DNA from 2 places in the Exiguobacterium sp. HSB13 genome. Region 1 is predicted to be linked to the other one. Evidence: riboswitches for the same ligand, from Rfam matches in the RefSeq annotation. Region 1 holds a riboswitch; the other holds the start of a gene.
The links. Region 1 has a riboswitch for S-adenosylmethionine ahead of ACZGCQ_RS13670 (Na+/H+ antiporter NhaC family protein). Riboswitches for the same ligand answer to the same signal wherever they lie in the genome.

Region 1 (11,285 bases):
GTGCCGCAGGAAACGATGCAAGTGTATAGGTCCGGACGATTTCATCATCGACGACACTCCAATCCTGCAACCGCTCAAGACGCTCTTCCACTTCATACTCATTCAACCTAGCCATCCCTTTCTCCTCCTCTACTATCATTTTCGTCCTATACCTTATACCCCATTCTCTTACTTCTCTATACCTGTTTGTATCCGATTTCTTCCTTTTGCCTTCTGTGTGAGATAGAGTACAATGTGAAAGAGAACACTAATTCAAAATCGGAAAGGGGCTTACGCATATGCGCGCTCTGATTGTCATTGATTACACGATCGATTTCGTTGCTGACGAAGGAAAGCTGACTTGCGGAAAACCAGGACAAGCGATTGAAGAACGGATCGCTACGTTGATGGAGGAGTTTTCAACGGAAGATTACGTCGTCATCGCCAACGATATTCACGAGGAAGGCGATACGTTCCACCCGGAAACTGTCCTCTTCCCACCTCATAATATCCGCGGAACACATGGACGTGATCTGTTCGGGAAAGTCGCAGCCATGGCACGGGTCGCCGATCACGTCATCGACAAGACGCGTTATAGTGCGTTCGCCGGGACGGACCTCGATTTACGCTTGCGTGAACGCGGTATCCGCGAAGTCCACCTCGTCGGTGTCTGTACGGACATTTGTGTCCTTCATACAGCTGTCGATGCCTACAATCTCGGGTATCGTATCGTCGTCCATGCCGATGCAGTCGCAAGCTTTAACGCGACGGGTCACGACTGGGCGCTTACACACTTTAAACAATCGATCGGCGCAGAAGTCGTCGGCGAATAAGAAGGGATCTGTCCGTCATGTTACAACGTAATCTTGCACTCCATACCGATCTGTACTTACCACGGTGGATGTATATCTATTGGAAAGAAGGACGTCATAATGAACGCGCCGTCTTTGATGTTTACTACCGTTCGAATCCGTTCGCAGGAGGCTATGTCGTCTTTGCGGGTCTCGAAAATATCATCGAGTATATTCAAACACTCCGTTTCACGGAAGAAGATATCACGTACTTGCAAGAGATGATCGGCTTCCCGGATGAGTTCAAGGATGAACTGCGTCAGTTCAAGTTCAATGGCTCGATCTCAAGTGTCAAAGAAGGCGAAATCGTCTTCCCGAACGAACCACTGATTCGGATCGAAGCACGCATCTTTGAAGCGAAACTCTTACAGACTGCGATTCTGAACATCGCGAACCACGAATCGCTCATCGCGACGAAATACGCACGTATTCGTCAATCGGCTCCCCGTGCGAAGTTCCTCGAAGCTGGTGCTCGTCGCGCGCAAGGAATCGATGCCGCTTACTTCGGAACGCGTGCTTCATACCTGGCTGGTTTTGACGTCACAAGCCTTGCTTCAGCAGGACGCGACTTCGGCATCCCGTGTGGCGGAACGATGGAGCACGCCGACATTCAATTCCACGATGACGAATTGACGGCATTTCGGACATTCGCTTCTCATTATCCGGATCAGGCGACATTACTCGTCGATACGTACGATACGCTCAAGAGTGGTCTTCCGAATGCGATCACGGTTGCGAAAGAACTCCAAGCCAAAGGACATAAACTACGCGGCATCCGAATCGATTCCGGTGACTTATCCTACTTGTCAAAACGTGCCCGCAACATGCTTGACGAAGCTGGCTTCCCGGAAGTCGATATCGTTTTATCGGGTGACCTCGATGAATACGTCATCCAGGACTTGCGCATCCAAGGTGCCCAAGCCAATACGTTCCTCGTCGGAACACGTGGCATCACGGCCTACGAACAACCGGCTCTTGGGATGGTCTATAAACTAGTCGCGCGTGAAGTAGATGGCGAGCTCGCACCCGTCATTAAAGTATCCTCGTCAAAAGCCAAGACGACGACGCCTCACATCAAGGAAGTCTATCGCATCATCGATCCAGTGACGGATAAGTTCAAAGGGGATTACGTGACGTTGATGGACGAAGATCCGTCGACACTTGAAGCTGTCGATCTCATCGACGTCCGGGACCCATCGTTCCGAAATCGCATCGAACAGTTCAAGGTCGAGCGGTTACTTGAACCAATTTTCAAAGATGGAGAACTGGTCTATACGGTCCCAACGATTGAAGAAAGTCGCCACTTCCACGAAACACAGATCGGTCGTCTCTGGGAAGAGTACAAACGGCTGCGTTTGCCAGAGATTTATGCTGTCACATTCAGCGATCGTCTCTGGAAGCTCAAACTCGACATGATTCGGGATACCCGACTGGCGAGTGGTTTAAAATAAGACGCCAAAAAACGCCGTTCCTCCTCAGGAAGAACGGCGTTTTTTCTCATGTTAATCCTGCTTCGTTTCCGACAGGTGTCATTTCTGTTGGCGCTTGTTCCATCTTCTTACGAAAGTACCACGCGAAGCCGAGTGCACCTCCGATGAAGACGATATACGTGATGCGTTGACCGAATTCAGCTAAGGAATCAGCGTAGAAAATACTGATTAAATGATCACTTCCACTAATGAGTAGCAAACAGGCAATCAGGAGCGCAATGCGATATGCAAGCGTCGGGCGGTCTGTCGGTTCAGCATGCCAATACATGATGATATGGTGGGCAAGTAGAACGATACCCAGGATTCCTAATATTCCAATGAGTACTTGCGGCATAATGAACGATCCTCCTGTTTAGTAGTATCTAGTCTTATTTAAACATAGTTCATACGAATTTCGTCAGGAAAAGTTTCCCGTCCCCCATTCCTCACGGTATACTGTAGGAAAATCGTAAGCGAACAAAGGAGGGCATTTTTTCATGAAAACCTTTAAGTTATGCACGTTACGCATTTTAATGGACGAATCAGGACGTGATACGACGATTCCCGTCGCCATTCAGGACGGATTGACGGTTAGTACCGAACAGACGGCACAGTGGGTTGCAGAAATCGTCGTTCCTCCGATGGATCAGCCGATCGTCGATGAATTGTTCACAAAACATTTACGTGCTTTGATTGAAATCACGATCTCACGACCTGATAATGATCCTGCCGCGATGATCGTCACGCCCCTTGAACGGACTGCCTTAAGCGAACACGTCTCGTATGTCTTCACGGGTAAGATGGTCATGATGAAGAATGATTTATCTGAATCAATCCTACGCGAAGTCGTCGAAGATGGATTCGCTGGCGAAGAACTCGTCCAAGAATATAAGGATCGTCGTTCGAAGCGCGGCGCGCATATTACGAGCATTGCAAAGGAAACGTTCAAGCAATATCTAGCAGAACACCCGAAAGCGCCAGTCTCTTAAGGTTTTTCGACCTCGTCCGTGATGTGATCCGCTACGTTGATTCGATCAATCGTATAGTGATCCGTATATTGGATATAATTCGCACACGCGTTTTTCAAAGGTGTCCGGTAACTGAACGTCGCATCAATCGATGATAAAGCTGCCTTAATCGTATGCGAGTGACAGACGATCAAGATCCGTTTGCCCGCATGCATGCGTGTCACTTCCTGTAGCGCCTCGAACACGCGACCCTGGATGGCTTGTTCCGTTTCGAGACCTGGCACAAGTGTCGTATCGTTCGCTTGAACGGTCTCGTAAATCGCTGCGACCGGTTCACCAGAGGCGGCACCGAATTCGCGTTCGACGAGTCGCTCGTCTGTCGCCGTAATCGTCAAACCGACAGCACGCCCGATGATTTCCGCTGTCTCAACAGCACGGGACAACGGACTTGCTAATAAGATATCCCATTTTTCATTCGCTAGATAAGCGGCGCTGAGTTCCGCTTGTCTTCTTCCTGTTGCATTCAACGGTATATCTTCTCTTCCTTGAATCCGTTCGTTTAAGTTCCAATCCGTCTGACCATGCCGCACTAAACAAATTTCAGTCATGTCTCTGTCTCCCTCATTTAAGAAATATGACTGATTGTATCATGTTTTCCATTCGGAAGTTGTCGCGGTGGCAACAGTAGCACCTGACAGGTGAAACGCTCAATTCGTTCGAGCAATCGCTCGATCTTCAATGGATTTTCCGTCTGAGCAAAACTGGCAAGCGAATGGGTACCGTTCGGAAAAGAAAATAAACGGACATCAGCTCCGACATCGGCTCCTTTTTCGACGAAATGGAGTGCTTGCGAAAAGGGAACGATTGGATCTTTTTTGCCATGCAAGAGCATGATCGGTGGGGCATCCGAAGATAGGTGTGTGACCGGTGAGACGTGTGTCATCAGCTTGCGCCATTCTTCCCGTCCACCCTTATAGAACTTAATGTGGGCAATCCAAGTCTGAATGAAATTAAACAATAAAAAATTCGTCGGCGGATATAAAGCGATGACACCACTGACCAATGGCATGTGGCGTTCATCACGCTCTCCGACAAAAGCAGTTGGGGCAAGTGCCGTCGTCAACATGAGTGCGGCTCCGGCAGAGTCTCCCCATACCATCATCCGTCCTCTTAAGATACGAAGGTCCTCTGCTTCCTTGTTCAAAAAACATAACGCATCCCGTACATCCTCGAGGTTATCCGGAAAATAACTGCCCTCTTCGAACAAACGATAATCGATGCTACAGACGGCAACTCCGAGTTCAAGTAGGCGGTCGACGATTGGACTAAAGCAGAACATATCGTCCCGTTCTCCACGAACGAATGCACCACCGTGTGCGTAGATGGCAATTGGAAATGGTCCTTCCCCCAGCGGATAATAGAGATCGAGCTGTAAGGTGCGGTCCCCCACCTGTTTATAGATGAGTGTCCGCGGTGCAAGTTGTTTTTCTGTGAGTGGCAAGGCGGGTTCGGTCCACCGAAGTAATGCACCGTAATTGTTCCAGATGCTCGCTCCCGCTGCTGCTGTCGTCAATAATGCAGCTCCCCCCATTAGCCATGCAGTTTCACGTTTCACTTGATCACCTCCAAAAGACGTGCCAGTTTCTTCACTTTATTATCCTTTTACCCCGTTTTAAAAGAAGTCGAACGTCTTGGTATTCGTACTTGACGCTTCATCGGTGTTCCGCTATAGTGAGAAAGTCCAAATCGGAATAGTTACGTTTTAATAATGGAGGTATCATATAATGAAAAAAATCATTCCTGCTTTAACAGTCGCCTTCGCGAGTGCAAGTGTCCTCGCGGCTTGCGGATCAAATACCGATTCATCGACTTCAGATAGCAAACAGACAGAAGTCTACGCATCAACGTTTGCGACGGCTGCTATCGCCCGCGAAATTGGTGGCGATCAAGTCAATGTCAAAATGATTGTCCCACCTGGAGCGGATCCCCATTCTTACGAACCAACATCAAAACAACTCACTGAGATTGCTAAAGGAGACTTGTTCCTTTTAACGGGTACGACGCTTGAGCCGTATTCGAAAAAAATTCAAGAGAGCCTAAAGGGTACAGACGTCCGCTTCATTGAGACGAGTAAAGATGTCAACTTACTAGAATCGGATGCTACACTTCATGCACATGAAGAAGAGGGGCATACAGAAGACGAACATGCCCACGAAGAAGAAGGGCACGATGATCATGCAACGGATGAACATGCGCATGAAGAAGAGGGTCATGACCATGGAAAATACGATCCACACGTCTGGCTCGATCCTGTCAACGCGAAAGCAATGGCACGCTCGATTACAACTGCCTTATCAAAAGAAGTACCAAAAGACAAAGCAACATTCGAGAAAAACTTAAAAACGTTCGATCAGCAAGCAGATGAATTGGACGAACAATTCAAACAAGCGGTTGCTGACGGATCAAAAAAAGAACTTCTCGTCACACATGCCGCATACGGTTACCTCGCAGAACGATATGGTTTCACGCAACTACCGATTGCGGGAATCTCTCCTTCCGATGAACCGTCACAAAAGCAACTGGCTGCTTTAGTGAAAGAAGCACGGATGCATGATTTGAAATACGTCGCGTTCGAAGAGACGGTCTCACCTAAGGTCGCACGTGTCATCCAAAAAGAAATCGGAGCTGAATCCGTGACGATTCATAACCTAGAGTCGGTCACGAAAGCACAACAAAACAGTTCTTATTTCAAGTTGATGGAAGAAAACGTCCAAACATTGAAACAAGCACTTCAGTAAAGTACAGTTGACACGCGTTACTCAATACGGTACGGTAAGAAACGTGTTTTACAACAATTGAATGACTTCTTTTTATCGCGAGAAACGGAGGGACTGGCCCAATGATGTTTCGGCAGCGGACGATTTGATTCGTACTGTGCCAAATCCAGCAAGCGAAAGCTTGAGAGATAAGAAGAGCGTCTTTATTTCATAAAGACCTCCTTCTTTCTTGCGAAGGGGTCTTTTTTTGTATCTTTGAGAAACGAGGTGTCAACAATGAATGAAACGATCACGCCTAACAAATGGGCACTGCTTCCCCTCGTCGTATTCCTGGTCCTCTTCATCGGAGCCGGGATCTTCTATGGCGACTTTTACAAATTCCCGATCCTCATCGCTGCATTGATCGCTTTGATCTTTGCTGCAATCACGACGAAAGGATCCATCAATCAAACGGTTGAACGAATTGCAACGGGTGCCGGAAATCCCGATATCATGATCATGGTCTTCATCTTCTTATTAGCCGGTACGTTTTCTGGAACGGCAGAAGCAATCGGTGCCATCGATGCGACCGTCAATGCTGCTTTGACGTTCCTCCCTCCATCACTCCTGATGAGTGGTCTGTTCGTCATTGCCGCCTTCATCTCGATGGCAATGGGAACATCGACTGGAACGATTGCTGCACTCGCGCCGATCGCCTTCGGTATTCATGAAGCGACAGGCATCAACGTTGCGATAGCAGCGGCTGCTGTCGTTGGTGGATCGATGTTCGGCGATAACTTGTCGTTCATCTCGGATACGACGATTGCTGCCGTCCGGACCCAAAAAACGAACATGCGTGATAAATTCCGGACGAACTTCATGATCGTCCTACCGGCTGCTATTTTGACGGTCATCTTGCTCGCATTCGTGTCTGGTTCTGGTGACGTCGTCGAAGCAAAAGCATTTGAGTTCTATAAGTTGATTCCATACCTTGCTGTCATCGTCCTTGCACTATTTGGCGTCAATGTCATCCTTGTCCTTATTGGTGGTACTTTGCTAACCGGTATCATCGGTATGATCGATGGTAGTTTCGGCTTGAGTGGCTTCGTCCTCTCGATGTCTGAAGGAATGATGGGCATGGCGGAGATCTCCATTTTGACGCTCCTCATGGGTGGTCTCGTCAGCTTGATTACGTTCAACGGTGGAATCGCCTTCTTAAAAGAGACGCTGACACGCAAGATTTCACAGCGTCGCGGTGCCGAATTCAGTATGGCGGCACTCGTCAGTGCGACGAATCTTGCGACAGCAAACAATACGATCTCGATTCTCGTCGCTGGACCACTGGCAGCTGAAATCGCCGATACGTATGAAGTCGATCGCAAGAAATCAGCGAGTATTCTTGATATCTTCTCTTGTGGGATTCAAGGCATCATTCCGTATGGAGCACAACTATTGATTGCAGCAGAATTGACGAAAACGGCTTCTCCTGAACTGATTCCGTATCTGTTCTATCCATTCCTCCTCTTCGTCTGTGGATCAATCGCCATTTTCTTCGGCTTGCCACGCATGAAGAAGACAGCGACGAAGCAAGAAAAAATTTCTTCGTAACCATAAAACAGGTCCAATCGCGTCGACGATTGGACCTGTTTTATTATTTTTTCTGCTTCGCTTGTCGTTCTAAGATTAAATAAGCAATTGCCGGAAGCGGGAATTGAACAAGTCCAGCGCCTCCCCAAACCCATGGATTACGTCCTGATTTTCGCGCACTAAGAAATAGACCCACTGCCTGCGTTACTAACAAGGCGCCAATACTAAGCCAAGTACATTTGGATAACTTTTTATTCTTTTGAGCCATCTTTTCTCCCCCTCTTTTAACACACGATTAAATCTCATGGTTCTTTTCTATTTTACCGTATTTTATTCCTCCATGAGCATGGAAACGGACGTCTTCGTTCGTTCATGCTAAACTAAACGAGCAAATCTAAACTACGTTTTATGAGGAGGAGTAACACATGCAATACGCAAAACTTTCAAACGGTATTACGATTCCCCAAATCGGATTCGGTGTCTGGCAAGTAGACGAAGAAACAGAAGCACCAGCTGCTGTCGCTGAAGCACTACGTGTCGGCTATCGTCATATCGATACGGCTGCTGTCTATAAAAACGAGCGCGGTGTCGCAAAAGGAATCAAGGAAAGCGGCGTGAAACGTGAGGATCTCTTCTTAACGTCAAAAGTCTGGAACGATGATATTCGTGCCGGTCGGACGAAGGAAGCATTCGCAGAATCGCTCGAACGTCTCGAAACAGATTATCTTGACCTTTATCTCATCCACTGGCCGGTCGAAGGCTATATCGAAGCGTGGAAAGCAATGGTTGAACTGTATGAAGCAGGTAAGATCAAAGCGATCGGTGTCTCGAACTTCAAAGAACATCACCTCGATACATTGGCAGAAGAGGGCTTGATGGCACCAATGATCAACCAAGTCGAGTTGCATCCACAATTGCCACAACACGAATTGCATGAATACTTGCAAGATCACAACATCCAAGTCGAAGCATGGAGTCCACTCATGCAAGGGAAATTCCTCGAAATCAACGATTTCAAGGAAATCGCAGAGAAACACGGCAAGACACCTTCACAAGTCGTCTTACGTTGGCACCTCGACAACGGCATCGTCGCTCTTCCGAAATCTGTCACACCAGCACGCATTGCGGAAAACTTCGACGTCTTTGATTTCCAACTCGATGCCGATGATCTTGAGAAAATTGATCGTATTGCAACGGACGTCCGCCTTGGACCAGATCCGGACGAAATCGATTTTTAATTTGACGATTCACGTAAAAGATGAGGCTGACTCAAAAGTCCGTTTCCACAAAGAGAGGGGTGGCAGAACGATGATCTGCCACCCTATCTCGTAACAAAAAGAATGACGCGTTTCACGCAACTCCTACAGGAAAAAGCGCATCTTTGCGCTGTCAGAGACAAGCAAGACCCGTTTTCCTGCTTGAATAAAGCAGGAAAATTGGCTTGTGTCTCGCCTGAGGAAAGGGCGTGAAAAGACGCGTCATTCTTTTTTTAAGTCAGCCTCTTGATTCATTTGAACGACGAGAGACCCGTTTCTAGTCTATGACTTAGAAGCGGGTCTCTTTTTTTATGATTTAAGCTGATCAGACATAATAAATCAAAATCGTATCTTCCGCTTCTTCTGCCTTTTGAAAATAGGCACGCAAATCGGCGAACTGTTCCCAGATATCCTCGAATTCGCCCGGTGTTCCGGCTTCATCATGAATCGAAGCGAGTGCCCGTTGATCAAAATTCCGCATCACCTCAGCCGAGATGATGAGGAGTGGCAAGGGCAGAATACCGACAATCGCCGCTTTCTCCTCATTGACAATCAACTCTTCGCCAACGATGGCTCGTCCCAGGTTGTAATGTGTGTCTTGATCAATATAGATATCGATTTGATTCATCAAATGATAGATGGCATTCGTCTGTTCGAGAGCGAATAATTGTTCATGATCGGGTTGTGTCTCATGAATGAATAAAATCCAGTCCATGATGATGTGGGGATCGTTTCCGAACGACTCCCAGACCGCATCCGTGACGCGGACGAAATGTACGTTTTCCATTCTCCCCCTCCCTTCTGTACTCTGTATTCCCTTTTTAAATTCGTTCTATACAAAAAAAGAGCCAGATTTCTCTGACTCCCTCTCCTTAGATCGCTTTTTCGTCTTTTTCTGATTCTTGCCATGCTTCAAGCGTATCTTTCCCTGGCAAGTTCGAAATCGAGTCCGCATAGAATCGTGGCTCTTTTCCAGCTTTTCGTTGCCCGACATAATCTTCGAGCGCCAGTTTGGCGATTTTTGAAAGACGGAAGATCGCGTACAAGTTAACGATCGCCATCAGCCCCATGAAGATATCTGCTAAAGCCCACACGAGGTTCGCCGATTCAACGAGTGAACCGAAGACGATCATGACGAGAACGAGCACACGATATGCCATCAAGACTTGTTTATTTTCACGGATGAAGTTGATATTCGATTCACCGTAGTAGTAGTTTCCGACGACGGAACTAAAGGCAAAGAGGAAAATTGCGACGACCATGAATCCTGTCGCGAGTGATCCAACTTGTGATGCGAGCGCACCTTGTGCTAAGTCGATCCCAGCTACCGGTTGACCACTAGCATCTTTTGTTGCCACTCCACTGACGAGAACGATCATCGCTGTCGCTGAACAGACCATCAATGTATCAACGAAGACCGCAAACGATTGAATCAATCCTTGTTTGACTGGGTGAGAGACTTCCGCTGTTGCCGCTGCGTTCGGCGCTGAACCCATACCGGCTTCGTTCGAGAACAATCCACGGCGAATCCCGTTCAAGAGCGCTGCCCCTACTGCACCACCTGCGAGCGTCTTGAATTCGAATAGACCTTCTTGGAAGATCAATTTAAAAATACTTGGCAGTACTTCAAGATTCGTCGCCATGATGTAGAGCGCGATCAGGATGTAACCACCTGCCATGATTGGTACGAGGAACGACGCGACAGTTGCGATGCTACGGACGCCACCAAAGATGACGAGTGCCGTCAGCACGACCAGTCCGACCGTAATCCAGGTCTTATCAAAGCCGTATTGATTTTGAAGTGAAAGCGAGATCGTATTCGATTGAACGGAATTGAAAACAAATCCGAATGAGATCGTAATCAAGATACTGAATAAGATCCCTAACCAACGTTGACCGAGTGCTTTCTCCATATAATAGGCAGGGCCCCCACGCCACGCCTTATCATCACGTACCTTATAAATTTGAGCGAGTGTACTCTCGACGAATGCCGATGCCGATCCGATCAAAGCAATCAACCACATCCAGAAGACCGCTCCTGGTCCACCGAGTGCGATCGCTGTCGCGACACCTGCGATATTACCAGTACCGACACGTGCTGCCGTACTGATCGCAAATGCTTGGAATGGCGACACGCCATCTTTCCCTTTATCCGTTCCTTGGAACAGTAAGCGTAACATCTCCGGTATCATCCGGAATTGAACGAACCGCATCCGGAATGTAAAATAAATGCCTAATCCGACGAGTAAGATGATCAGTACGTTTGTCCATAACATGTCACTGATTCTACTGACTACATCCATTACCTGCTTCTCCATCCGATTCCCTCCACTTCCACCACATAGTTTCTCTTTTTAGATGTAAACTTTTTTCACATGTGAATTATCATACGCAATTTTTTTTGAAAAATCAAACTCAT
Region 2 (11,285 bases), on a different contig from region 1:
CACGTGCTCAAGGGTTTGATGCATTAGCAGACGATCTCGAACGCGAGTTTTATCCGTTGATTCCAGTCATGGAAGAATTGTTTACAGCACGGGGATTCACTGTTAACTTCACACAATACAATCACTTCGTCTGGCTCGTAGAAGCCAAGAAAATGGGGGAATAAATCATGGCACTTCAAAAAATGAACGTCGAAAGCTTTAACCTGGATCATACGAAAGTCAAAGCACCTTATATCCGCGTCGCGGGTTATAAAGAAGGTAAAGTCGACCAAGTCGTCAAATACGATATCCGTTTCACGCAACCAAACGTTGAACAAATGCCGATGCGTGCGATGCACACACTCGAGCACTTACTTGCTGAAAACATCCGCAACTACTCGGATGATGTCATCGATGTCTCGCCGATGGGATGCCAAACAGGTTTCTACATGGCGATGATGAATTTCGACTCGGTCGAAAAAATGAGCGAACTCGTTGAGAAGACATTGAATGACGTCCTTGCAGCAGAAGAGATTCCAGCGCAAAACGAAGTCCAATGTGGATTTGCGAGCGCACATGACCTCAAAGGAGCGAAGCACTATGCCGAGAAAATGCTTGCCGGTCGTGATGAATGGGACATCGTCTTCGGATGATCGCGAACAACGTCCGCGACCTCGTCGGAAACACACCACTCTACGAGATCACTTCATTCGATTTGCCTGCTGGTACGCGCATTTTGGCGAAGCTCGAATGGATGAACCCTGGGGGCAGCGTCAAAGACCGCCTTGGCATTCAACTCGTTGATGCAGCAATCGAAAACGGACATGTGACACCAGGCGGTACGATCATCGAGCCGACAGCCGGGAATACCGGCATCGGCTTGGCGCTCGCCGCTAAAAAATATGATCTTCAAGTCATCTGTGTCGTTCCGGAAAAATTCAGTCAAGAAAAACAGACGTTGATGCGGGCACTCGGCGCAACCGTCGTCAACACGCCGACTGAACTCGATATGCAAGGGGCTATCGACCGGGCTAAAGAACTCGGTCAGGAAATTCCGAACAGTTACGTTCCGTTACAATTCGAAAACGAAGAGAATCCAGTCACGTATCAGCGGACACTCGGTCCTGAGCTGATTGCGGACTTGTCGCACATCGACTGGTTCGTTGCCGGTTGTGGTTCAGGTGGTACGTTCGCCGGAACAGCGGACTTCTTAAAACAACGTCTCGGTACAAAAGCAGCGATCGTCGAACCGGAAGGCTCCGTCTTAAATGGTGGTCCAGCCGGTCCGCATAAGACAGAAGGCATTGGAACAGCAAAATGGCCAAGTCTCGTGCCACGTGAGCTCGTTGACGAGATTCATACGATTTCTGACCGCGATGCGTTTAATGCGGTCCATACACTTGCCGCTCGTGAAGGATTACTCGTTGGTAGTTCAGCAGGTGCAGCGCTCGTTGCTGCGCTTGATATCGCAAAGCGTCACCCCGGCAGTACGATCGTCACCGTCTTCGCAGACAGTGCCGAACGCTATTTAAGCCAACAAATCTTTGAAAAGGTGGACGAAACTCATGCGTAAGAAGACAGCATTGATTCATGGAGGAACAGGTGTCGACCGGGCAACAGGAGCCGTCACACCACCAATCTATCAAACAAGCACATACAAGCAGGATAAAATCGGTCAACTCAAGGACGGATATGAATACTCACGGACAGCGAACCCGACACGGACGAGCATCGAACGATTGATTGCAGATCTTGAAGGCGGCGCACGTGGTTTTGCCTTCGGTTCTGGGATGGCAGCAATCCATGCCGTCTTCCACTTGCTTGAGTCTGGCGACCACATCGTCATGACAGATGACGTCTACGGTGGTACGTTCCGCTTGATGCAACGCGTCTTACCGAAGTTCAATATCCAAGTGACATTCGTCGATACGACGGACCTTGCGGCAACGGAAGCAGCGATCCAAGACAACACGAAGATCGTCTACGTCGAAACACCGACGAACCCGTTGTTGAAAGTAACGGACATTGAAGCAATCGCAACGATCGCCAAACGTCACGATCTTAAACTTGTCGTCGACAACACGTTCGCGACACCTTATCATCAACAACCACTCGCACTCGGTGCAGACATCGTCTTGCACAGTGCGACGAAATACATCGGCGGACATTCGGACGTCGTCGCTGGACTTGTCGTCGTTAAAGATGATGAGCTCGGCGAAGAGTTGCACTTCATCCAAAACTCGACAGGCGGCGTGCTTGGACCGCAAGACAGCTTCTTGCTCGTCCGTGGTCTTCGTACGCTCGGTATCCGGATGGATGCAATCGAAGAGACAGCACATGATCTCGTCGCGTTCTTACAAGCGCAAGACATTGTCTCGAACATCTTCTACCCAGGACTTGCATCGCATCCTGGTCACGACATCCAAGCGAAACAAGCGACTGGATTTGGTGGGATGATCAGCTTTGATGTCGGTTCAGCAGCGAACGCAGAAAAACTTGTCGAGGCGACACATTTCTTCACACTTGCTGAGAGTCTTGGTGCCGTTGAGAGTCTGATTTCGGTTCCGGCACGGATGACGCACGCGTCGATCCCAGCAGAACGTCGGGCAGAACTCGGTATCACGGACGGTCTCGTCCGGATTTCAGTTGGACTTGAGGATGCGGAAGATTTGAAAGAAGACTTAACACGTGCTTTCACGTTCCTCGAAAAAGTTTCTGAAAAAACTGTTTGACAACAAAAATAACCCCTGCTAATATTCAGAATATATTCTACAAACTTAATACCGAAACTCTTATCGAGAGTGGTGGAGGGACTGGCCCGATGAAACCCGGCAACCGCGGATCTAATCCGAAGTGGTGCTAATTCCAGCAGACAAAAGTCTGGGAGATGAGAGCAAATGGTTTTGTGTACTGAAAAGTGCGCGCGTTTGCTCTAAAACGCGCGCACTTTTTTATTTAGGAGGGACAGTTGTGATTCGTTTACAAGACGTAGGAAAGATTTATCGCTCAAAGCGCGGAGCGGTCGAAGCCGTTGCGAATGTTGATTTGACAATCGAGCGCGGTGAAATTTTTGGAATAATCGGTTATTCCGGAGCAGGGAAATCGACCTTGATCCGATTGCTGAATATGCTCGAGGCACCAACGAGTGGTTCGATCCAAATCGATGGTGTCGAAATGACATCACTCAAACCAAAAGAATTACGAGGCGTCCGCAAGAATGTCTCGATGGTTTTCCAGCACTTCAACTTACTTTGGTCACGGACGGTTGAAGAGAACATCATGTTCCCACTCGAGCTCGGTGGCTTCCCGAAAGCACACCGCAAGGAACGGGTAGCGGAACTGATCCAACTCGTTGGTTTGGACGGACGCGAAAAAGCCTATCCGTCACAATTATCGGGTGGTCAAAAACAACGTGTCGGTATCGCTCGGGCACTGGCATCGAACCCGGACGTTCTCTTATGTGACGAGGCAACCAGTGCACTCGATCCGAAGACGACGGATTCAATCCTTGAGTTACTCGTCGACATCAATGAAAAACTGAAACTGACGATCGTCTTGATCACACACGAGATGCACGTCATTCAAAAAATCTGTCACCGGGTCGCCGTCATGGAAGCCGGTAAAATCGTCGAGCAAGGACCGGTCGCAGAAGTCTTCCGTCATCCGAAGCAAGCGATGACGAAGGAGTTCGTCAAACAATTGACGTCGCCGTCTGAAAACGAGTTGACGTTCGCGAAACTACGCGAACGGTACCCAACCGGAAAGATCGTTCAGTTGACGTTCGTCGGATCGACGGCGGAAAGCCCGATCCTCGCGGAAGTCATGAAGGATTCGCCGGTCCTGTTCAACATCATCGGCGGAAACGTCGGTCAATCACAGGAAGGGGCACTCGGTACACTGTTCATTCAGTTGATTGGGGAAACAGAAGCAACACAAGCGGTCATCACGAAGCTTCAAGCCAGTGATGTTGAAGTGGAGGTGGATCACCGATGATTTCATTCTTTGACAACCTAGACTGGGACATGGTGTGGGAAGCGACAGGCAGTACCGTCTATATGACGGCAATCGCTGGGGTTTCGACATTCGTTCTCGGTTTGATCATTGGTCTATTATTGTATGCAACAAACGAAGAGTTATTATTCAAGAATCGGGCGTTTTATTCAATCTTGAGCTTGGTCGTCAACGTTTTCCGTTCGATTCCGTTCATCATCTTACTGATCTTATTGATTCCATTCACGACAGCAATCGTCGGTTCGTTCCTCGGACCAACGGCAGCACTACCAGCACTGATCTTCGGTGCTGCACCGTTCTACGGTCGGATGGTTGAACTCGCGTTACGCGAAGTCGATAAAGGTGTCATCGAGGCAGCTGAATCGATGGGTGCGACGAAGTTCCAGATCATCTATAAAGTCTTAATCCCGGAAGCGTTGCCTGCCATCGTTTCGGGAATCACGGTCACACTCGTCTCACTTGTCGGTTATACGGCAATGGCCGGAGTAGTCGGCGGAGGTGGACTTGGGGACATGGCCTTCATCGAAGGATTCCAGCGTTCTCAAAACGATGTCATCGTCATTGCGACACTCTTAATCTTAGCGATCGTCTTCGTCATCCAAATCATTGGTGACTTGCTGATCCGTGCAATCGATAAACGTTAATTCAAATCTTATTCATATTGGAGGAATCATTCATGAAAGTTTGGAAAAAATTCGTAGGTACTGCCGCTGTATCTGTTTTAGCAATCAGCCTTGCTGCATGTGGTGAAAAATCATCAGGATCAGGTAGCGACGACAAAACACTCGTCGTTGGTGCATCAAACGTACCGCACGCTGAGATTCTTGAGCACGTCAAAAAAGAATACGAAGCAAAAGGTTATAAGCTTGAAATCCAGAAGTTCCAAGATTACGTACTTCCGAACAAAGCACTCGCTTCAAAAGAAATCGATGCGAACTACTTCCAGCACGTACCGTATCTTGAGCAACAAGAGAAAGAAAACAAATCATATAAGTTCGCGAACGCAGGTGGCGTCCACGTTGAACCACTCGGGATTTACTCGAAGAAATACAAGTCACTCGATAAGTTACCAAACGGTGCAACGATCTTAACGAGCTCAAACGTCGCGGAACGCGGTCGTGTCTTGACGTTCCTTCAAAATGAAGGATTGATCAAGCTTAAAGACGGTAAAACGACAGATGCACAACTCGGTGATATCGCAGAGAACCCGAAGAAACTCAAGTTCAAAACGAACATCGAAGCATCACTTCTTCCGCAAGCTTACAAAAACAATGAAGGCGACGCGGTCCTTATCAACACGAACTATGCGATCGATAACGGTCTGAACCCATTGAAAGACGCAATTGCATCAGAAGATGAGTCTTCACCATACGTCAACATCATCGTCACACGTGACGGTGATGAGAAAGACAAGCGTGTCACAGCACTTCTTGACGTTCTGCACGAGAAGAAAAACCAAGATTGGATCCTCGACAAGTACAAAGGTGCGGTCGTTCCAGTCAGCAAATAAGTTCACCGAAACCGGCATCCTTCCTATATAATGGAAGGATGCTTTTCATTTGTCTGAAACAGGGGTTAGGGGGAATCATATGCAACGCATACGTCAACTGCATCCGTTGACACTCGGGGTCTTGTTCGGGACGTTTTTCTCGCGTCTCGGAACGTTCATCACGATGCCGTTCTTCGCCATCTACATGACGACCGTCCTGAAGTTTGATCCGGTCGATGTCGGCTGGGTGCTCAGTATTTCGGCGATCGCCAGTCTCGTCATGAGCTTCATCGGTGGTACTTTGTCAGACCGTTATGGACGGCGGACGATGATGCTTGCCGGAACGATTGGGTTCGCGGTCGTCTTCATCGCGCTGGCACAAGTCGAGACATTCTGGGCATTCTTTACGCTCCGTGCCTTGAACGGGGTCTGTCGCTCGATTTTTGAACCGTCCGCCCGTGCCCTGATCAGTGATACGACGGACGAAGCGAACCGATTGTTCGTCTTCAATATCCGTTACGCGATGATCAACATCGCAGCAGCGATCGGACCGGGAATCGCCTTGCTGCTGAGTGCAGGGAACACGTCCGCGACGTTTTACATCACGGCGTTCGTCTATATCGTGTACGGGGTGATGATCGGTATCTTATTCAAACGCTATCCAATCACCGAGACGCATGGTGGGAAAAAGGTGTCATTCGGAGCAACGGTTCGTCTGTTGCGGACGGATATCGCCTTTACGCTGGCACTTGCCGGCATCATCTTCGGGGTCTTTGGCTACAGCCAGTTCAACTCGACCTTGCCACAGTTCTTGACGGAAACGTCACTCCTTGAAGGCGGGAAGACACTCTATGCGATCTTAATCACGATCAATGCAATCACCGTCTTGATCGTCCAGTATCCAATCATGAAGTTTGGTGTCAAGACGTCACCACTCGTCTCGATCACGACCGGGATTGCGACTGTTGCGATCGGATTGTTCATCATGGGAAATGCGAACGCGATCTGGTTGATGATCGTCGCGATGTTCATCTTCACGTGCGGGGAAGTCATGATGTTCACGATGACTGATATCTTAACCGATCGGTTCGCGAAGCCAGAATTACGGGGCAGTTACTTCGGGGCGATGGGCTTGACGTCGATCGGACAATCAATCGGTCCGATCGCCGGAGGACATTTGTTAAGTTTATATGGAGCGGACCGTCCGTTACCGATTTTCGGGATATTAGCGGGCTTGACATTATTCGGAATACCACTGCTCTTACTGTCACAACGGATTCATCGGGCTTCGACGATCGATGAACTGGAGGAACCGGTGAAACTTTCGAATGATTCTCAACAAAACGCATGATTTTGAGAAAAATCAGCGAGCGATGACGCTTGAATAATACGCGATGTTTCTTTAAGATTAGAATGATACTAAATTAGTAACGCTCGTGTTCTGAATCGTCAGTCACGAAATGAATAGATGGAGGGATTCTAACATGAAGGCTTCACACTTGAAGATTGAAGATCTACACGTCGCGATCGACGGCAAGGAAATCTTGAAAGGCGTCAACTTGGAAATCAAAGGCGGGGAAATCCACGCGGTCATGGGACCAAACGGGACAGGTAAATCAACACTCGCATCAGCATTGATGGGGCACCCATCGTACGAAGTGACATCTGGTTCAGTCACACTCGACGGCGAAGACGTCCTCGACATGGAAGTCGATGAGCGCGCACAAGCGGGAATGTTCCTCGCAATGCAGTACCCAAGCGAAATCAGTGGTGTCACGAACTCAGACTTCCTTCGTTCAGCGATCAATTCGCGTCGTGAAGAAGGCGATGAAATCTCACTCATGAAGTTCATCCGTGAGCTCGATTCACAAATGGGTCTTCTCGAGATGCCTTCAGAAATGGCACACCGTTACCTCAACGAAGGTTTCTCAGGTGGAGAAAAGAAACGTAACGAAATTCTTCAGATGATGATGCTTAAACCAGCGATCGCGATTCTTGATGAAATCGATTCAGGTCTTGATATCGATGCACTGAAAGTCGTCGCAAAAGGTGTCAACGAAATGCGTTCACCTGAATTCGGCTGCTTGATCATCACGCACTACCAACGTCTCTTGAACTATATCGAGCCAGACTTCATCCACATCATGATGGGCGGAAAAATCGTCATGTCTGGTGGTAAAGAACTCGCACACCGTCTCGAAGCAGAAGGTTATGACTGGGTTAAAAAAGAACTCGGCATCGAAGACGTCGAAATCGAAACAAAAGCGTAAGACGAGGGAGGAAGCATGATGACTGTAGAACTGAATCTTGCAGTAAATCGCGAGGCAGTGGCAGAACGTGCGACTCGCTTAGGGGAACCATCTTGGATGGTCGCAAAGCGTCAAGACGCGCTTGATCTTGCCCCAACGCTCGCATTGCCAAAAGTAGAAAAAATCAAGATCGAAGGCTGGAACTTCACAGAAGGTACGACGGAACTCGAAACCGTCACTGGTCTTTCTTCAGATATCGAAGCATTGATTGGCGAAAACCGTGATCACATGCTCGTCACGCGTAACGGACAACTCGTCCACGCGCAAAACAGTGAAGCGGCGAACGGCGTCATCTTCACGACGCTCGAAGACGCATTAAAACAACACCCGGAACTCGTCGAGAAGTACTTCATGACGGAAGGTGTTCAAGTTAACGAAGATCGTCTTGCGGCATTAAACGCGGCACTTCGTAACGGTGGTACGTTCCTTTATGTACCAAAAGGCGTTAAGCTTTCTGTACCGATGCAAGCGATCTACACGCTTGAGCAATCAGGCGCAGCGCTTTACCATCACGCGATCATCGTCGCAGACGCCGACAGCGAATTAACGTATATCGAAAACTTCGTTTCTTACGGTGACGAAGCGCATAACGTCAACGTCGTCACAGAAGTCTTCGTTGAAGACAACGCAAAAGTCCTCTTCGGTGGTGTCGATACGTTATCTAAAGGTGCCATCACATATATGAACCGTCGTGGTGTCGTCAAACAAGGCGCGAAGCTCGAATGGGCACTCGGTCACATGAATGACGGTCACACGGTTACAGAAACAAAAACACACCTCGTCGGAAACGATTCGTTCTCAGATACGAAAGCCGTTACGGTCGGTCGTGGAGAGCAAAAACAAAACTTCAACGTCCGGACGGATCACTTCGGTAAAGGATCAGAAGGTTTCATCTTGATCCACGGTGTCCAAAAAGATTCAGCAACATCTATCTTCAACGGAACGTCGATGATCCATCACGGCGCTTCGAAATCAAACGGCGTTCAAACGGAACGTGTCCTCATGTTGTCTGAAAAGGCACGTGGTGATGCGAACCCGATCCTCTTGATCGATGAGGATGACGTCATGGCAGGACACGCGGCATCTGTCGGTCGTGTCGATGAACTACAACTCTACTACTTGATGAGCCGTGGCCTTTCACGGAAGGAAGCAGAACGCCTCGTCGTTCACGGATTCCTCCAGCCAGTCGTCTCGGAACTTGCGATTGACTCGGTGAAAGAACGTCTCGTTCAAGTCATCGAAGGGAAAGTAAACTAATATGGGAATCGATGCATCCATCCGCAATCAGTTTCCGATCCTCGACCAACAGGTCAACGACCGGAAACTCGTCTATCTCGATAGTGCGGCCTCGTCACAGAAGCCGCTCGTCGTCATCAACGCGATTGACGACTACTATAAGACGATTCATTCGAATGTGCACCGTGGCGTCCATACGCTCGGAACACGAGCGACGGATGCGTACGAAGGTGCGCGTGAGAACGTTCGTCGTTTCATCCAGGCGCAACACCATGAAGAAATTATCTTTACCCGCGGCACGACGACGGCGATCAACATCGTCGCGTCTAGCTACGGCATGGAGCATGTCGAAGAAGGCGACGAGATCGTCGTCACGTACCTCGAACACCATGCGAATCTCATTCCGTGGCAACAAGTCGCTAAACGCAAAAAAGCGAAGTTGAAATACGTTGATTTGACAGCGGATGGTCGCGTGACGGTCGAAGCAGTCGAAGCACAACTGTCCGACCGGACGAAGATCGTCGCGATGGCACATGTCTCGAACGTTCTTGGTACAATCAATCCGATCAAAGAAGTCGCTCGTCTTGCACACGCTCGTGGTGCCGTCATGGTCGTTGATGCAGCGCAAAGTGCGCCGCACCAACGGATTAATGTCACGGATCTCGACTGTGACTTCCTCGCTTTCTCCGCACACAAGATGTGTGGTCCGACAGGCGTTGGTGTCCTTTACGGGAAAAAGGCATTACTCAATGCGATGGAACCGGTCGAATTCGGTGGAGAGATGATTGATTACGTTGGTCTTGAAGAGTCGACGTTCAAACCGTCTCCATATCGTTTCGAAGCGGGTACACCGATCATCGCAGGTGCCGTTGGTTTATCGGCAGCGATTGATTTCTTAGAAGAGATTGGTTTAGAGAACGTCGAAGCACACGAACGTGAACTCGCGCAGTACGCGATGGCACAAATGCGTGACATCGACGGACTCACGATTTACGGTCCGGAAGAACGCGTTGGACTCGTCACGTTCAATCTCGGTGATGTCCATGCACATGACGTCGCAACCGTCCTTGATATGCAGGGAATCGCGGTTCGCGCCGGTCATCACTGTGCACAGCCCTTGATGCGTTGGCTGGGAGCGAGCTCGACGGCTCGCGCTAGCTTCTATCTCTACAACACGAAAGAAGAGGTTGACGCACTCGTGACAGGACTTCGCCAAACGAAGGAGTATTTCAGTCATGGATTTTAACAATCTCGATCACTTGTATCGTCAAGTGATCATGGATCACTATAAAACTCCCCGAAATCGCGGTGCGATCGAGGGGGGCGTCACGATCGACATGAACAATCCGACGTGCGGCGATACGATTCGTCTCCAGCTCGCGATTGAAGACGATGTCGTCCGTGATGCGAAATTTGACGGGGAGGGCTGCTCGATCAGCATGGCGTCTGCTTCAATGATGACGCAACTCGTCAAAGGTAAGACTATCGAAGAAGCCTTACGACTCGCGGATATCTTTTCGGACATGGTCCAAGGAAAAGACTATGACGACGAATCGTTCGACCTCGGGGACGTCGAGGCACTCTCGGGTGTCACGAAATTCCCGGCACGGATCAAATGTGCGACACTTGCCTGGAAGGCGCTCGAACGCGGCGTAGAAGAAGGGAAGTAAACTTCGGTCACAAGCAAGTAAGAGGAGGAAATGAACATGGCAAAGAACATGCCGGAAATTGGCGATTATAAATATGGTTTCCACGATCGCGATATCTCGATCTTCCGTTCTGGACGTGGCTTGACGACTGAAGTCGTCGAAACGATCTCGAAAATGAAGGAAGAACCACAATGGATGCTTGATTTCCGTTTGAAATCACTTAAGATCTTCAACGAACAAGCGATGCCAGCGTGGGGTGGCGATCTCTCAGAATTGAACTTCGACGACATCACGTACTACGTCAAACCGTCTGAACGTGCAGAGAAATCATGGGATGAAGTACCAGAAGAAATCAAACGTACGTTTGACAAACTCGGTATCCCAGAAGCAGAGCAAAAATACTTGGCAGGTGTCTCGGCTCAGTACGAGTCAGAGGTTGTCTACCACAACATGAAAGAAGACCTCGAAGAAATCGGTGTCGTCTTCAAAGATACAGATACAGCGTTAAAAGAGAACGAAGATATCTTCCGTGAGTACTTCGGAAAATTAATCCCGCCAACAGACAACAAGTTCGCAGCTTTGAACACAGCGGTCTGGTCAGGTGGATCGTTC

Region 2: another riboswitch for S-adenosylmethionine. It lies ahead of ACZGCQ_RS09400 (methionine ABC transporter ATP-binding protein); the one in region 1 lies ahead of ACZGCQ_RS13670 (Na+/H+ antiporter NhaC family protein).

Annotation. Positions count from the first base shown of each region.
Region 1 covers NZ_JBUZOM010000003.1:9,650-20,934, forward strand. Annotated here, with positions in the region: gene ACZGCQ_RS13630 (4a-hydroxytetrahydrobiopterin dehydratase) at 1-115, opposite strand, end outside; gene ACZGCQ_RS13635 (cysteine hydrolase family protein) at 279-812, shown strand; gene ACZGCQ_RS13640 (nicotinate phosphoribosyltransferase) at 830-2,281, shown strand; gene ACZGCQ_RS13645 (hypothetical protein) at 2,328-2,654, opposite strand; gene ACZGCQ_RS13650 (YwpF family protein) at 2,797-3,288, shown strand; gene ACZGCQ_RS13655 (histidine phosphatase family protein) at 3,285-3,875, opposite strand; gene ACZGCQ_RS13660 (alpha/beta hydrolase) at 3,893-4,882, opposite strand; gene ACZGCQ_RS13665 (metal ABC transporter solute-binding protein, Zn/Mn family) at 5,052-6,065, shown strand; SAM riboswitch class I at 6,135-6,239, shown strand; gene ACZGCQ_RS13670 (Na+/H+ antiporter NhaC family protein) at 6,321-7,631, shown strand; gene ACZGCQ_RS13675 (hypothetical protein) at 7,675-7,878, opposite strand; gene ACZGCQ_RS13680 (aldo/keto reductase) at 8,036-8,848, shown strand; gene ACZGCQ_RS13685 (hypothetical protein) at 9,192-9,653, opposite strand; gene ACZGCQ_RS13690 (alanine/glycine:cation symporter family protein) at 9,739-11,184, opposite strand.
Region 2 covers NZ_JBUZOM010000001.1:1,763,782-1,775,066, reverse strand. Annotated here, with positions in the region: gene ACZGCQ_RS09420 (class I SAM-dependent methyltransferase) at 1-164, shown strand, start outside; gene ACZGCQ_RS09415 (S-ribosylhomocysteine lyase) at 168-632, shown strand; gene ACZGCQ_RS09410 (PLP-dependent cysteine synthase family protein) at 629-1,552, shown strand; gene ACZGCQ_RS09405 (bifunctional cystathionine gamma-lyase/homocysteine desulfhydrase) at 1,545-2,711, shown strand; SAM riboswitch class I at 2,769-2,873, shown strand; gene ACZGCQ_RS09400 (methionine ABC transporter ATP-binding protein) at 2,950-3,972, shown strand; gene ACZGCQ_RS09395 (methionine ABC transporter permease) at 3,969-4,634, shown strand; gene ACZGCQ_RS09390 (MetQ/NlpA family ABC transporter substrate-binding protein) at 4,667-5,500, shown strand; gene ACZGCQ_RS09385 (MDR family MFS transporter) at 5,580-6,830, shown strand; gene sufC (Fe-S cluster assembly ATPase SufC) at 6,964-7,749, shown strand; gene sufD (Fe-S cluster assembly protein SufD) at 7,768-9,045, shown strand; gene ACZGCQ_RS09370 (cysteine desulfurase) at 9,047-10,270, shown strand; gene sufU (Fe-S cluster assembly sulfur transfer protein SufU) at 10,260-10,694, shown strand; gene sufB (Fe-S cluster assembly protein SufB) at 10,731-11,285, shown strand, end outside.